2 regions of the Actinomadura sp. NPDC048032 genome follow, and region 1 is predicted to be linked to the other one. Evidence: riboswitches for the same ligand, from Rfam matches in the RefSeq annotation. Region 1 holds a riboswitch; the other holds the start of a gene.
The links. Region 1 has a riboswitch for cobalamin ahead of cobN (cobaltochelatase subunit CobN). Riboswitches for the same ligand answer to the same signal wherever they lie in the genome.
Positions count from the first base shown of each region.

Region 1 (8,679 bases):
GGATCGTCGTGGACTGCGAGGACGGCCCGGTCCGGCTCGGCCTCGCGGGACGGCTCGCGGCCCGGCTCGGGGCGCGGCTCGTCCCGCTCGGCGACCTCGACGGCATCGTCCGCGCCCACCGCGGGCGCGAAAAGGGAAAGGCGGCTTGAGATGCCCCAGGGAAAGCCCGTGTCCGTCCCCGACGACGGTCTCACCACCCGGCAGCGCCGCAACCGGCCCCTGCTGATCGTCCACACCGGTCCCGGGAAGGGGAAGTCGACGGCGGCGTTCGGGATGGCGCTGCGGGCCTGGAACCAGGGCTGGCCGGTCGGGGTGTTCCAGTTCGTGAAGTCGGCCAAGTGGCGGATCGGCGAGGAGCGGGCGCTGCGCGTGCTCGGCGAGAGCGGCGAGGGCGGCCCGGTCGCCTGGCACAAGATGGGCGAGGGCTGGTCGTGGATCCAGCGCCCCGGCAGCGAGGAGGACCACGCGGCCGACGCCCGCGAGGGCTGGGCGCAGATCAAGCGGGACCTGGCCGCCGAGACGTACCGTTTCTATGTGCTCGACGAGTTCACCTATCCGCTCAAGTGGGGCTGGCTCGACCTGGACGACGTGGTCGAGGCCCTCGCCGCGCGTCCCGGCACCCAGCACGTCGTCGTCACCGGGCGGGACGCGCCCGGCCGGCTGGTCGAGGCCGCCGACCTGGTGACGGAGATGGGCAAGGTCCGGCATCCGATGGACGCCGGGCAGAAGGGGCAGCGGGGCATCGAGTGGTGATCCCCCGGCTGGTCGTCGCCGCGCCGGCGTCCGGCAGCGGCAAGACGACCGTGGCGACCGGTCTGATCGCGGCGCTGCGGGCGCGCGGCCTCGCCGTGTCGCCGCACAAGGTCGGCCCCGACTACATCGACCCCGGCTACCACGCGCTGGCGGCGGGGCGGCCCGGCCGCAACCTGGACCCGTGGCTCGCGGGCGAGGAGCGGATCGCGCCGCTGTTCCTGCACGGCGCCGCGGGCTGCGACGTGGCGGTGGTCGAGGGCGTGATGGGCCTGTTCGACGGGAAGGGCGACACCGGGTTCGCCTCCACGGCGCACGTCGCGCGACTGCTCGCGGCGCCGGTGGTGCTGGTCGTGGACGCCGCGCGGCAGAGCCGGTCGGTGGCGGCGCTCGTGCACGGTTTCGCGACGTTCGAGCCGGGCGTGCGGATCGGCGGCGTCGTGCTCAACCGGGTCGGCTCGGAGCGGCACGAGGAGCTGTGCCGCGGCGCGCTGGAGGCGACGGGCGTGCCGGTGCTCGGCGCGATCCGGCGGGACGACGCGGTCGTGACCCCGTCCCGGCACCTCGGGCTGGTCCCGGCGGCCGAGCGGGGCGCGGAGGCCGTCGGCGCGGTGGAGCGGCTCGGCGCGCTCGTGGAGCGCTCCTGCGACCTGGACGCCCTGCTCCGCCTGGCGGCCGCCGCTCCCCCGCTGCCGGGGCCCGCGTGGGACCCGTCCGAGCAGGTCGTCCCGGTCGAGGGCGGGCCGGTCGTCGCGGTCGCGGGCGGGGCGGCGTTCACCTTCTCCTACGCCGAGCACGTGGAGCTGCTGCGCGCGGCGGGCGCCGACGTGGCCGTCTTCGACCCGCTGCGGGACGAGGCCCTGCCGGACGGGGCGGGCGCGCTCGTCGTCGGCGGCGGCTTCCCCGAGGTCCACGCCGCCGAGCTGGCCGCCAACGCGCCGATGCTCGCCGAGGTCGCGGCGTTCCGCGGCCCGATCGCCGCCGAGTGCGCCGGGCTCCTCTACCTGTGCGAGGAACTCGACGGCCGGGCGATGTGCGGGCGGGTGCCGGGCCGCGCGCGGATGACGTCCCGGCTGGCGCTCGGCTACCGGGAGGCGGTCGCGGTGGCCGAGTCGCCGCTGACCCGTCCGGGCGAGCGGTTCCGCGGCCACGAGTTCCACCGGACCGCGCTGGACACCGGCGCCGAGCCGCTGTTCCGGTGGCGCGACGGCCGCGACGGGTACGGCGACGACCGGATCACCGCCTCCTACCTGCACCTGCACTGGGCGGGGTCGCCGGAGGCGGCTCAGCGGCTGGTGTCGTCCTCCAGGTCGCCCTCCGTCTTGAGGTAGACCTCCTGGAGGCCCTGGAGGACCGCCGGGTCGGGGTGCTCCCACATGCCGCGCTCGGCCGCCTCCAGCAGCCGCTCGGCGATGCCGTGCAGCGCCCACGGGTTCGACTGCGCCATGAACGCGCGGTTCTCCTCGTCCAGGACGTAGGCGGCGGTGAGCCTGTCGTACATCCAGTCGGCCATGACACCCGTGGTGGCGTCGTAGCCGAACAGGTAGTCCACGGTCGCGGCCAGCTCGAACGCGCCCTTGTAGCCGTGCCGGCGCATGGCGGCGAGCCACTGCGGGTTCACGACGCGGGCCCGGAAGATCCGCGCGGTTTCCTCCGAGAGGGTGCGGGTGCGCACGGCGTCCGGGCGGGTGCTGTCGCCGACGTAGGCCTCCGGCGCCCTGCCGGTCAGCGCGCGGACGGTGGCGATCATGCCGCCGTGGTACTGGAAGTAGTCGTCGGAGTCGGCGATGTCGTGCTCGCGGGTGTCGACGTTCTTGGCGGCGACGGCGATGCGCCGGTAGGCGCTCTCCATGTCGGCGCGGGCGGGCACCCCGTCGAGGTCGCGGCCGTAGGCGTGGCCGCCCCACACCGCGTACACCTCGGCGAGGTCGGCGTCGTCGCGCCAGTTGCGGCTGTCGATGAGCGGCAGCAGCCCGGCCCCGTACGCGCCGGGCGCGGACCCGAACACGCGCATCGTGGCGCGCCGCTCGTCGCCGTGCCGCTCCCGGTCGGCCCGCACGTGGGCGCGGACGTGGTTGTCGGCGTCGGGCTCGTCCAGCCCGGCGACGAGCCGGACGGCGTCGTCCAGCATGGCGACGACGTGCGGGAACGCGTCCCGGAAGAAGCCGCTGATGCGGACGGTCACGTCGATGCGCGGCCGGCCGAGCTCGGCGAGCGGGACCGGCTCCAGCGCCGTGACGCGGCGGGACGCCTCGTCCCAGGCCGGGCGGACGCCGAGCAGCGCGAGGACCTCGGCGACGTCGTCGCCCGCCGTGCGCATCGCGCTCGTCCCCCACACCGACAGCCCGACCGAGCGCGGCCACTCCCCGTGGTCGGCGCGGTAGCGCTCCAGGAGCGAGTCCGCCATCGCCTGCCCGGTCTCCCAGGCGAGGCGGCTCGGGACGGCGCGCGGGTCGACCGAGTAGAAGTTGCGGCCGGTCGGCAGGACGTTGACGAGGCCGCGCAGCGGCGACCCGCTCGGGCCCGCCGGGACGTAGCCGCCGTCCAGGGCGTGCAGGACGTGGTCGAGCTCGTCGGTCGTCCGGGCCAGGCGCGGGACGATCTCGGCGGCGGCGAACTCCAGGACCCGCGTCACCGCCTCGCGGCGCTCCGCCGGAACGTCCCGGGCGGCCTCGCGCGCCGCGCCCACGGCCCAGCCGGCGTCCTCCATGGCCTGCACGAGGGCGCGGGCGGCGGCCTCGGCGGCGTCCACGTCGGCGAGCGCCTCGCCGCCGGCCTCGCTGAGCCCGAGCGCCTCCCGCAGGCCGGGCAGCGTCTCGCGCCCCGACCACATCTGGCGGGCGCGGAGCATGGCCAGCACCAGGTCGACGCGGACCGGGCCGGCGGGCGCCTGGCCGAGGACGTGCAGGCCGTCGCGGATCTGCGCGTCCTTCACCTCGCACAGCCAGCCGTCGACGTGCAGGAGGAAGTCGTCGAACTCGGTGTCGTGCGGGCGGTCGTCAAGGCCGAGGTCGTGGTCGAGCTTGGCGGCCTGGATGAGGGTCCAGATCTGGGCGCGGATCGCGGGCAGCTTCGCCGGGTCCATCGCGGCGATCGTCGCGTGCTCGTCCAGGAGCTGTTCGAGGCGGGCGATGTCGCCGTAGGTCTCGGCGCGGGCCATCGGCGGGACCATGTGGTCGACGAGGACGGCGTGCGCGCGGCGCTTGGCCTGCGTGCCCTCGCCGGGGTCGTTGACGAGGAACGGGTAGACCAGCGGGACGTCGCCGAGCGCCGCGTCGGTGCCGCACGACGCCGACATCCCCGCCGCCTTGCCGGGCAGCCACTCCAGGTTGCCGTGCTTGCCGACGTGGACGATCGCGTGCGCGCCGAACTCGTCCGACAGCCACCGGTACGCGGCCAGGTAGTGGTGGCTGGGCGGCAGGTCGGGGTCGTGGTAGATCGCGATGGGGTTCTGCCCGAAGCCGCGCGGCGGCTGCACCATCACGACGAGGTTGCCGGCGCGCAGGGCGGCGAGGACGATGTCGCCGTCCTGGACGAACAGCTCGCCGGGCGGCGGGCCCCAGTGCCGCTCCATCCCCTCGCGCAGGTCGGCGGGCAGGGTGCGGTACCAGCGCTCGTAGGACGCGGCGGAGATGCGGACGGGGTTGCCCGCGAGCTGCTCCTCGGTGAGCCAGTCCTCGTCCTGGCCGCCCGCCGCGATGAGCGCGTGGACGAGCGCGTCGCCGTCCTGCTCGTCGACGCCGGGGAAGCCCTCGCCCAGGTCGTACCCCGCGTCGCGGAGCCGGGCGAGCAGCCGGACGGTGCTCGCCGGGGTGTCGAGACCGACGGCGTTCCCGACGCGGGCGTGCTTGGTCGGGTACGCCGACAGCATCACGACGAGGCGGCGCCCGGCGGCCGGGGTGTGCCGCAGGCGGCCGTGCCGGACCGCGATCCCGGCGACCCGGGCCGCCCGCTCGGGGTCGGCGGCGTAGACGGTGAGCCCGTCCTCGTCGACCTCCTTGAACGAGAACGGGACGGTGATGATCCGCCCGTCGAACTCGGGGATCGCGACCTGCGACGCCGCGTCCAGCGGGGACAGCCCGTCGTCGCTCCCCTCCCAGTCGGACCGGCTCGTGGTGAGGCAGAGGCCCTGGAGGATCGGGACGTCCAGCGCGGCGAGCGCGCCCACGTCCCATGCCTCGTCGTCGCCGCCCGCCCCGGCCGTCGCGGGCCGCGACCCGCCCGCCGCGAGCACCGTCACCACCAGCGCGTCCGCCTGGCGGAGCGTGTCCAGCAGCTCGGGCTCGGCGGTGCGCAGCGACGAGCAGAACACCGGCATGGCGCGCCCGCCGGCGTCCTCAACGGCGGCGCAGAGCGCCTCCACGAACGCGATGTTGCCCGCCATGTGGTGGGCGCGGTAGTAGAGCACGCCGACCACGGGCCCGCCGCCGTCGCGGGCGGCGCGGTCGAGCCGTCCCCAGGTCGGCGTCGCGGCCGGCGGCGCGAAGCCGCGCCCCGTCAGCAGCACGGTGTCGGAGAGGAACGCGTGCAGCTCGGCGAGGTTGGCGGGGCCGCCGTGCGCGAGGTAGGCGTGCGCCTCGGCGCACACGCCGCCGCTGACCGTGGACAGCTCCATCAGCTCGGCGTCGGGGGCCTGCTCGCCGCCGAGGACGACGACCGGCCGGGGGCCCGCGAGGAGCGCGTCGAGACCGTCCTCCCAGGCGCGGCGGCCGCCGAGCAGCCGCACCACGACGAGGTCGGCGCCCTCGGTCAGCCCGGGCAGGTCGGCGGCGGTGAGCCGCGCGGGGTTGCCGAGCCGGTAGGCGGCGCCGGACGCTCGGGCGCTCAGCAGATCGGTGTCGGACGTCGACAGCAACAGGACCGTGCGGCTGTGCTCGGGCACGGCGCATCCTCCCCCTGGGGTCCTCGCCCCGGTCGCGGGTGTCGCGACGGCAGGAGTCTCCTGGCTCCCGGATCGACGCTCGCCCCGGCCTTCCCGTCCTCGCGGACAGTGGCCTACAGCGGGGTTCGCTCCCCGGTCACAGTGGCGGGACCGCGCCGGATTCGCACCGGCTTCCTCCCATTGCCATCGTCTGAGCAGAAGAGTACGGCAGCGCGGTCGCCCTGCAAACTGTGGTTAACATCCTCCCCGTGCCGAATGTCAGAGCCCGTCCCGACGCGTGCCCCGGGGCGCTGCGCACCCACGACGCCGCCGACGGGCCGCTGGCGCGCGTCCGCGTCCCGGGCGGCGCGGTGTCCGCCGCGCAGCTCGCGGTGCTCGGCGCCGCCGCCCGCGAGCTGGGGCGGGACGTGATCGAACTCACGTCCCGCGGCAACCTCCAGGTGCGCGGCGTCCGCGACACCGGAGCGCTCGCGGCCCGGCTGGAGGCCGCCGGGCTGCTTCCGTCGGCGACCCACGAGCGGGTGCGCAACATCGTCGCGTCCCCGCTCGGCGGGCGCGGCCCGCGCGGCGCCCTCGCCACGGATCCGCTGGTCACGGCGCTGGACGAGGCGCTCTGCGCGCGTGCGGAGCTGGCCCGGCTGCCGGGGCGGTTCCTGTTCGCGCTCGACGACGGCACCGGCGACACGGCCGCGCTGGACGCCGACGCGGCCCACACCCCCGGCGGCCTGCGGCTGGTCGGGACGCGGCTCGGACCCGTCCCCGGCGATCCCGTCGCGGCGCTGCTCGCGGCGGCGGAGGCGTTCCTGGAGGTCAGGGGCGACGCCTGGCGGCTCGCGGAGGTGCCGGACGGCGCGCGGCTCGTCGCCGAGCGGCTGGGCGCGGCCGTGGCGGAGACGCCGCCGCGCCCGGATCCCGCGCCGCCGCACGCCGGGATCCTCGCGCAGCGGGACGGGCTCGCCGCGCTGGAGGCCGTGCCTCCGCTGGGCCGGCTGTCGGGCGCGCAGGCCGAGGCGCTCGCCGGAGTCGCGGACGAGGTGCGGGTGACGCCGTGGCGCAGCGTGGTGGTGCGCGACCTGGAGCGGGACGAGGCGCGCCGCGCGGCGGCGGAGCTCGCGGCGGCGGGGTTCGCGACCGATCCCGCGTCGCCCTGGGTGGGCGTGACGGCCTGCACCGGGAGCCCGGGATGCGCGAAGTCGCGCGGCGACGTGCAGGGCGAGGCGCGGCGCTTCGTGGACGGCCTGGGCCGCGCGCCCGAGACCCCCGTCCACTGGACGGGATGCGAGCGGCGCTGCGGGATGCCCCGCGGCCCGGTCGAGCTGAGGACGGCGGAGGGACAGCAGTGATCGATTACGTCCGGGACGGCGCCGAGATCTACCGGCGGTCGTTCGCGACGATCCGCGCGGAGGCCGACCTGTCGGGACTGCCGGACGACGTGGCGCGGGTCGCGGTCCGCATGATCCACGCCTGCGGCATGACCGATCTGGTGGAGGACCTGGCCTGGTCGCCGGGGGTCGTGGCGCGGGCGCGGGCGGCGCTGGTGGCGGGCGCGCCGGTGCTGTGCGACGCGCGGATGGTCGCCTCCGGCGTGACCCGCGCGCGGCTGCCCGCCGGCAACGAGGTCGTGTGCACACTCGGCGAGCCGGGCGTGCTGGAGCTGGCCGGGCGGCTCGGCACCACGCGCAGCGCGGCGGCGCTGGAGCTGTGGCGCGACCGGCTCGGCGGCGCGGTCGTCGCGATCGGCAACGCGCCGACCGCGCTGTTCCGGCTGCTGGAGCTGGTGGAGGAGGGCGCGCCGCGCCCGGCGGCGGTCCTCGGGATCCCGGTCGGGTTCATCGGGGCGGCCGAGTCCAAGGAGGCGCTCGCCGCGAGCGGCCTGGACCATCTGGTGGTCCGCGGGCGGCGCGGCGGCAGCGCGATGACGGCGGCGGCGGTCAACGCCATCGCCAGTGAGGCGGAGTGATGGCGGGACGGCTGTTCGGCGTGGGCGTCGGGCCCGGCGACCCCGAGCTGGTCACGGTGAAGGCGGCGCGGCTGATCGGCGAGGCCGACGTGGTGGCCTTCCACTGCGCGCGGCACGGCCGCAGCATCGCCCGGACCGTCGCCGAGCCGTACCTGCGGGACGGGCGGATCGAGGAGCAGCTCGTCTACCCGGTGACGACGGAGACCACCGACCATCCCGGCGGCTACCAGGGGGCGCTGGAGGACTTCTACGCCGACTGCGCCGCCCGCCTCGCCGCGCACCTCGACGCGGGGCGGACGGTCGTGGTGCTGAGCGAGGGCGACCCCCTGTTCTACGGGTCGTACATGCACCTGCACAAGCGGCTCGCGCCGCACTACCCGGCCGAGGTGGTGCCGGGCGTGACGTCGCTGAGCGCCGCGTCCGCGGCGGCGGGGCGGCCGCTGGTGGAGCGGGAGGAGACGCTGACCGTCCTGCCCGGGACGCTGCCCGGCGAGGAGCTCGCCGAGCGGCTGCGCGGCGCGGACGCGGCGGCCGTTCTCAAGCTCGGCCGGACGTTCCCCAAGGTCAGGCAGGCGTTCGAGGACGCGGGGAGGCTCGGCGACGGCTGGTACGTCGAGCGGGCCGCCACCGACCGGCAGCGGGTCCTCCCGCTCGCCGACGTCGATCCGGCGGACGTGCCCTACATGGCGCTCGCGCTGCTGACGAGCCCGGCGGAGCGCTCGTTCGCCGCGCCGCCCCCGGCGCGGCCGGAGGGGGCCGGCGGGGTGTGGGTCGTCGGGCTCGGGCCGGCGGGCCGGCCGTGGCTGACGCCGGAGGCGCAGGACGTCCTGGCGTCCGCGACCGACCTCGTCGGCTACGGCCCCTACCTGGACCGGGTGCCGCCGAACCCGAGGCAGCGGCGGCACGGGTCCGGCAACCGGGTGGAGGCCGACCGGGCCCGGCACGCGCTGGCGCTCGCGCGGGACGGGGCCCGTGTGGCCGTCGTCTCGTCCGGCGATCCCGGCGTGTTCGCGATGGCGACGGCCGTCCTGGAGGCGGCGGCGGAGGACGAGTTCGCGGACGTGCCGGTGCGGGTCGTACCGGGGCT
Region 1 is NZ_JBEZJP010000320.1:708-9,386, forward strand. It holds partial or broken gene AB0C69_RS30790 (VWA domain-containing protein) at 1-149, shown strand, start outside; gene cobO (cob(I)yrinic acid a,c-diamide adenosyltransferase) at 151-753, shown strand; gene AB0C69_RS30800 (cobyrinate a,c-diamide synthase) at 750-2,081, shown strand; gene cobN (cobaltochelatase subunit CobN) at 2,036-5,632, opposite strand; cobalamin riboswitch at 5,686-5,809, opposite strand; gene AB0C69_RS30810 (precorrin-3B synthase) at 5,881-6,975, shown strand; gene AB0C69_RS30815 (precorrin-8X methylmutase) at 6,972-7,592, shown strand; gene AB0C69_RS30820 (precorrin-2 C(20)-methyltransferase) at 7,592-8,679, shown strand, end outside.

Region 2 (6,066 bases), on a different contig from region 1:
GGAGTCGGGCAGGCCTGAAGCGGTCAGGTCGGAAGAGGACACGTGTGGCTCCTGGTCGTTCTGGACGACCGGGCCGCGCTCAGTCGCGGGCGGCCCGGACAAGGGCATGCTGAAGAAGCGCCACGCGGGCCATATTCATCAACCTCCCCTGCCGCAGGAACGCCGCAAAGCGTACTACCCGCGGCGGTCAGGGGACCCGGAAGCCGCGGAAGGTCACGTGCCTCCGTGTCTCGAAGCCGAGTCGTTCGTACAGGGCGATCGCCCGGGTGTTCGCCTCGGCCACGTGCAGGAACGGGTGGTCGTTCCGGGCCATGACGCGCGTCGCGAGCGCGCGTATCAGGCGGGCGGCGTGGCCGCGCCCGCGCGCCTCGGGGGCGGTGCAGACGGTGCTGATCTCCGTCCATCCCCGGGGCCGGAGCCGTTCGCCCGCCATGGCCACCAGCACGCCGTTGTCGCGGACGCCGAGATAGGAGCCGAGTTCGCGGGTGCGCGGCCAGAACGGTCCGGGCCGGGTCCGCGCGACGAGGTCGAGCATCTCGGGCACGCTGTCCGCGCCGAGTTCGACGATGCCGGGGTCCGCCGCGCCGGGGCCGGTCTCACCGCTCCCGGACCAGACCATCTGGAGGCCTTCCAGGACGAAGACCGGCTCCCAGTCCGGCGGCGGGGTCGCGGGGCTGCTGAACATGTCGGCGAGTTCGCCCCGCCCGAGAAGCCGGGCGAGGTCGGCCCACTCCGCGGCGTCCGGGTCGGCGGACACCGTGGAGAAGGTCGAGACCTCCGGCGGGTAGGTGGCGGTCCGGCCGAGCCGGCGGGCGAGGTGCGCGTGGTGACCGCGGAGCGACTCGCGCACGGGATCGTCGAGCGCGGCGTCGTCGCGGTCCGCCATGGTGCAGCACCTCTCCAGGCCGTACGGGGGATTCGGCGCCCTGGATGCTAGTCGGCGGGGACGTAGGGCGGTGCGACGCCCCAGCCCCAGTGCGGCATGGGGGCTTCGAGGGGCGGCTTCGCGTCCGGCTGGGAGTTGGCGAGGGCGATGCGCGTGCCCCACTCGATGTAGGACGCGAACGCGGCGCGGAACTCCGGGTCGTCCGGGAGGCCGACCTCGTCCGCCGCGTCCATGAGGAGCGAGACCCAGCGGCGCCGCTGCGCCTCGGTGATGGACTTGCCGAGGTGATGGCGCACCATGGCGGCGTAGCCGCCGCGCTCGCGGCCGTAGCGCTCCGGCCCGCGGAAGACCTCGCCGAGCCACGCCGCGACCCACTTCGGGTGGTCGGGCGCCATGTGCTCGAAGAGCGGGCGCAGCAGGTCGTCCTTGAGGACGTTCGTGTAGAAGTGCTCGGTGAGCCGCTCCAGCGCCGCGCTCCCGCCCGCCCAGTCGTACATGGTCGGGACGGACGAGCCGGCGCCGCGCACCGCCGTCCGCTCGTAGTGCCGCATCTCCTCGATCCGCTGGACGTACGGCTTGATCTCGGCGAAGAACGCGGGGAAGTGCTCGCCGCCCCGGAAGCCTCGCATGTGGCCGTCGGCCGACGTCCAGCCGATGCGCAGGATGTAGGACGACGGCTCGTCGACGCACCTGGACAGCTCGTAGTCCACGCACTCGGGGGCTGCGGCGAGGGGGACGGAGGCCCGCGCGTAGGCGGCCTCGAAGTCCTCCGCGTCCTGCGGGTCGATGCGGTAGCGGATGTACTCGACGATCATGGCGCCCCCAGGCTGCTTCCGGTCGGATTATCACTGTAATCCTGTAATCATCCGACCGGAAGCGAAACGATCAATCCTGGCGGGGTGAGCGGCGGAACCAGGCGACGGCGCCCGCCGCCGCCGCGAGGACCAGGGCGGCCAGACCGATCCAGAGCCAGCCCGACGAGCCCCCCTGATCGTCGGTGTCGTCTGTGGAGACGATGGTCTTCCGGACCGGCGAGGGGAAGGGCGGCCGGGCGGCCCCGGACGAGCCCCGCACGGTGAACGTGTAGGCGCCCTCGACCGGATGGCCGTCCGAGGCGACGACGCGCCAGCCCACGGTGTACTTCCCGTCGGGCGGCGTGCGGCCGACGGCCTGGGTGACCTTGTTGTCGACCGCCCGCGCGGGCCCGGTCTGGTACTGCCTGCCCGACCCGTCGGTCACGACCACGCGCGGCAGCCGTACCGGATCGCCGTACGTCAGGACGATCTGGGACGGGGCCGCGACCGTCGCGTCCTTCTCGGGACTCGCCGACGTCAGCGCGGTGTGCGCCGACGCCGGGACCGCGGTCGCCGCCAGGATCGCCGTGAGCGCCGTCAGGATCGCCGCGAGCACCGCCGCCCCGGCGGCCCCGCGCAGCGCCGCCCGGGTCATGCCCGGCTCCGCGCCCGGGTCACGCCGTAGGCGCCGACCGCGACGCCGGCCACGCCGACGGCGATGCCGATGCCGCCGAGCAGCCGGGCCGTTCCGTCGCCGGACGACGCGGACGATGCGGCGGCGGGCTTCACCTGCGCGGTCAGGCCGGCCGTGGCCGCCGAGCCCTTGGGGAGGAGCTTCAGCACCGGCGAGGGGTGCTCCGGCTCGTTCGCCCCCTCGGCGGGGGGCTCCTCCCACTTGACGACCTCTCCGCCGGAGTAGGTCTGGTCGGCCTTGAACACGAGCTGGTCGGTGTCGGTGGGCAGCGGCCCCATCGAGACGTCGAACTCCTCGAACCGGCCGGGCTCGATCCTGCCGCCGCTCCAGGTGATCTTCGTGACGGCCTCGGTCAGCTCGCCGCCCTCGGTCTTCACCGGCGTCGGCAGCTTGGACTTCTCGACCTTCACCGTCCAGCCGGGCAGCGGCCGGACCGACACCGACGACAGCGGGTGGTCGGCCGGCAGGCTCACCACGAGCTTGGTGGTCGAGGCGTCGTCGCGCTCGTTCGGCACCCGGAACGAGACCTTGGTGTACGAGCCCTGCTCGGCGGTTCTGGGGTTGACGCTGACGTGCGCGGACGCCGCCGCGGCCAGGCCGATCACGGACAGGGCGGCGAGGGACGCGACGGCGCCGGCGCGCCGGGCGTGCGGAAGGAAGGGCATTGCGGAACTCCGTTCGAGACGTACGGGAATGTCCGGGCGCCGCGAGTCGGCGTCCGGTGACGTACGGCGCTCCGGCTCAGGAGTGAGCGAGCGCCCTCGAACGCGGAGGGGGACCCCGCCGGACGACCTGGTGCCGCAGGACGCGCCCGGTGGCCGTGACGGCGGCCGCCGCGGGCGCCGTCCGGAGGGGGCGGGCCGGAGGCTCGGCCGGCTCCACGGCGAGCAGGGCCAGCAGCAGCCGGATCGGGCGGTCGGCGAGGGCGGCGACCCGCCGGGCGAGCGACCACGCGGCCCGCTCGCCGCGCCGCAGCCACCACGCGGCCACCAGCGCGGCCGTGCAGTGCGCGAGCGTCATCGCCAGGCCGTTCCCGCCGTGGGCGGCGGGGACCGCGACGGGTTCCGCGGCGCCCGTCATAGTGGCGTGCGCCGCGGGCGCGTGGTGGGGCGCGGTGGCCGCCGTGAACAGCGTGTGCAGGGCGAACTGGCCGCCGAGGAGCCCGCCCAGGATCGTCGCGAGCGAGCGCTCGTGGCCCGCCAGCACCAGCGTCACGCCGAGGACGGCGCCGAAGCCCGTGAGCGCCGCCCAGGCCGGCACCGCCGCGCCGCCCGCCAGGGCGTGCCCGAGGGTCGCCAGCGTCGCGCACACGGTGGCGAACACCACCGCGCGCGCGGGCCGGAACAGCGGCTGCGGCGCATGGGGGCTCATGACGGCCCCCATCGTCCCATCCCCTGCGCGCTCTGCCCAGCCGCCCCCGGACATCCGCCGCCACGCCCAACATCTTGGGGTTGTGCGTTGATCGTCGACTAGATGTAGGGTTCAGTCCCGTGCTGGTCCGCCCCCGCCGTTCGCGGCGGGGGCGGCGTGAGAGGGAACCCGGTGGGAATCCGGGACTGCCCCGCAGCGGTGAGCGGGAACGACCGCCGTCATCGAGCACTGGGCCTGGCGGCCCGGGAAGCGACGGCCAGTAGGACGCCTCGGCAGAGGCGGCGCCCGCGAGTCCGAAGACCTGCCCGCACGCGAGGCCGGGAGACCGGCCTCATCGGGGGTCCGGGTCCGTCCCGGATCGACACGTCCAGGCCTCGCGGGTGGGCCGGGGACGGAGCGCGGCCTGCCGCCGCGCGCCGTTCGCATGCCTCCGCGAGGCGGCATGCGAGGGGAGATGCACGTGACACAGGTTCTGGCCGCGCCGCCCGCGGAGATCGCCGCCGAGGTCGAGGCGGCCTGCGAGGGGGTGCCGGGCGCCGAGGCCGGGCGGGTGCTGGCCGCGGTCCGGTCCGCGGACGGGCTGGACGCGGCGGCCCTGCGGGACCTCGCGATCGGGGAGGCCGCCGCGCTCATCCCCGCCGAGCCCGGGTACTCCAGGGTGGCCGCGCGGCTGCTCGGCGTCCGGATCCGGGAGGAGGCCGCGGCCGCCGGCGTCCGGACGTTCGCCGAGTCGGTCGCCGCCGCGCACCGCGAGGGACTCCTGGCGGACGACCTGGCCGCCTTCGTCGCCGCCGGGTCCGCCGCGCTGGACGCCCTCGTCGACGACGGCGCCGACGACCGCTTCGAGTACTTCGGGCTCCGGACGGTCTATGACCGGTACCTGCTCAGGCACCCGAGGTCGCGGCTCGTCCTGGAGCGCCCGCAGCACTTCCTCCTCCGGGTGGCGTGCGGGCTCGTCGTTCCCGGCGAAGTCGGGCCGGGGGGTGTGGGGGGCCGGCTCCCCACCGGTGACATGGCGGCGGTCGAGGAGGCCGCCGAGCTGTACGCGCTGCTCAGCACCCTGTCGTACCTGCCCAGCTCGCCCACGCTGTTCAACTCCGGGGCCCGCCGCCCGCAGCTCTCGTCGTGCTTCCTGCTCGACTCGCCGCGCGACGAGCTGGAGTCCATCTACGACCGGTACGGGCAGGTCGCGCGGCTCAGCAAGTACGCGGGCGGCATCGGCGTCTCCTGGACGCGGGTGCGGTCGCGGGGCTCGCTGATCCGGGGCACCAACGGGCACTCCAACGGGATCGTCCCGTGGCTGCGCACGCTCGACTCGTCCGTCGCCGCCGTCAACCAGGGCGGCCGCCGCAAGGGCGCGGCGTGCGTCTACCTGGAGCCGTGGCACGCCGACGTCGAGGAGTTCCTGGAGCTGCGCGACAACACCGGCGAGGACGCCCGCCGCACCCACAACCTCAACCTGGCCAACTGGATCCCGGACGAGTTCATGCGCCGCGTCGAGGCCGACGCGACGTGGTCGCTGTTCGACCCGAAGGAGGTCCCCGAGCTGGTCGACCTGTGGGGCGACGAGTTCGACGCGGCCTACCGGGCGGCGGAGCGGGAGGGGCGGTTCGTCCGGCAGGTCCCGGCCCGCAAGCTGTACGGGCGCATGATGCGGACGCTCGCGGAGACGGGCAACGGCTGGATGACGTTCAAGGACGCCGCCAACCGCGCCTGCAACCAGACCGCCGAGCCCGGCAAGGTCGTCCACCTGTCGAACCTCTGCACGGAGATCCTGGAGGTGACGGGCGACCGCGAGGCCGCCGTCTGCAACCTCGGGTCGGTGAACCTGGCCGCGCACGTCGGGCCGTCCGGCGTCGACTGGGAGCGGCTCCGGTCGACGGTCCGCACCGCCGTCCGGTTCCTGGACCGCACCATCGACCGGGGCTTCTACCCGACTCCCGAGGCGGAGAAGGCCAACCGCAAGTGGCGGCCGGTCGGGCTGGGCGTGATGGGCCTCGCGGACGTCTTCTTCACGCTGCGCCTGCCGTTCGACTCGGCCGAGGCGCGCGAGCTGTCGACGCGCATCGCCGAGGAGATCGCCCTCGCCGCCTACAACGCGTCCGCCGACCTCGCCGCCGCCCACGGGCCGCTGCCCGCCTACGGCGCGACCCGCACCGCGCGCGGCGAGCTCCACCTGGACCACTTCCCGGACGCGGCGCCGTCCCGTCCCGCCGACTGGGACGCCCTGCGCGCCCGGGTCGCGGAGGTGGGCCTGCGCAACTCGCTGCTCGTCGCGATCGCGCCGACCGCGACGATCGCGTCCATCGCGGGCTGCTACG
Region 2 is NZ_JBEZJP010000446.1:40-6,105, reverse strand. It holds gene AB0C69_RS35875 (GNAT family N-acetyltransferase) at 1-42, opposite strand, end outside; gene AB0C69_RS35870 (GNAT family N-acetyltransferase) at 188-886, opposite strand; gene AB0C69_RS35865 (antibiotic biosynthesis monooxygenase) at 934-1,701, opposite strand; gene AB0C69_RS35860 (copper resistance CopC family protein) at 1,772-2,335, opposite strand; gene AB0C69_RS35855 (YcnI family protein) at 2,332-3,039, opposite strand; gene AB0C69_RS35850 (MFS transporter) at 3,116-3,745, opposite strand; cobalamin riboswitch at 3,905-4,048, shown strand; partial or broken gene AB0C69_RS35845 (ribonucleoside-diphosphate reductase subunit alpha) at 4,206-6,066, shown strand, end outside.
Region 2: linked by a shared signal. The riboswitch ahead of AB0C69_RS35845 (ribonucleoside-diphosphate reductase subunit alpha) and the one ahead of cobN (cobaltochelatase subunit CobN) in region 1 are both predicted to bind cobalamin.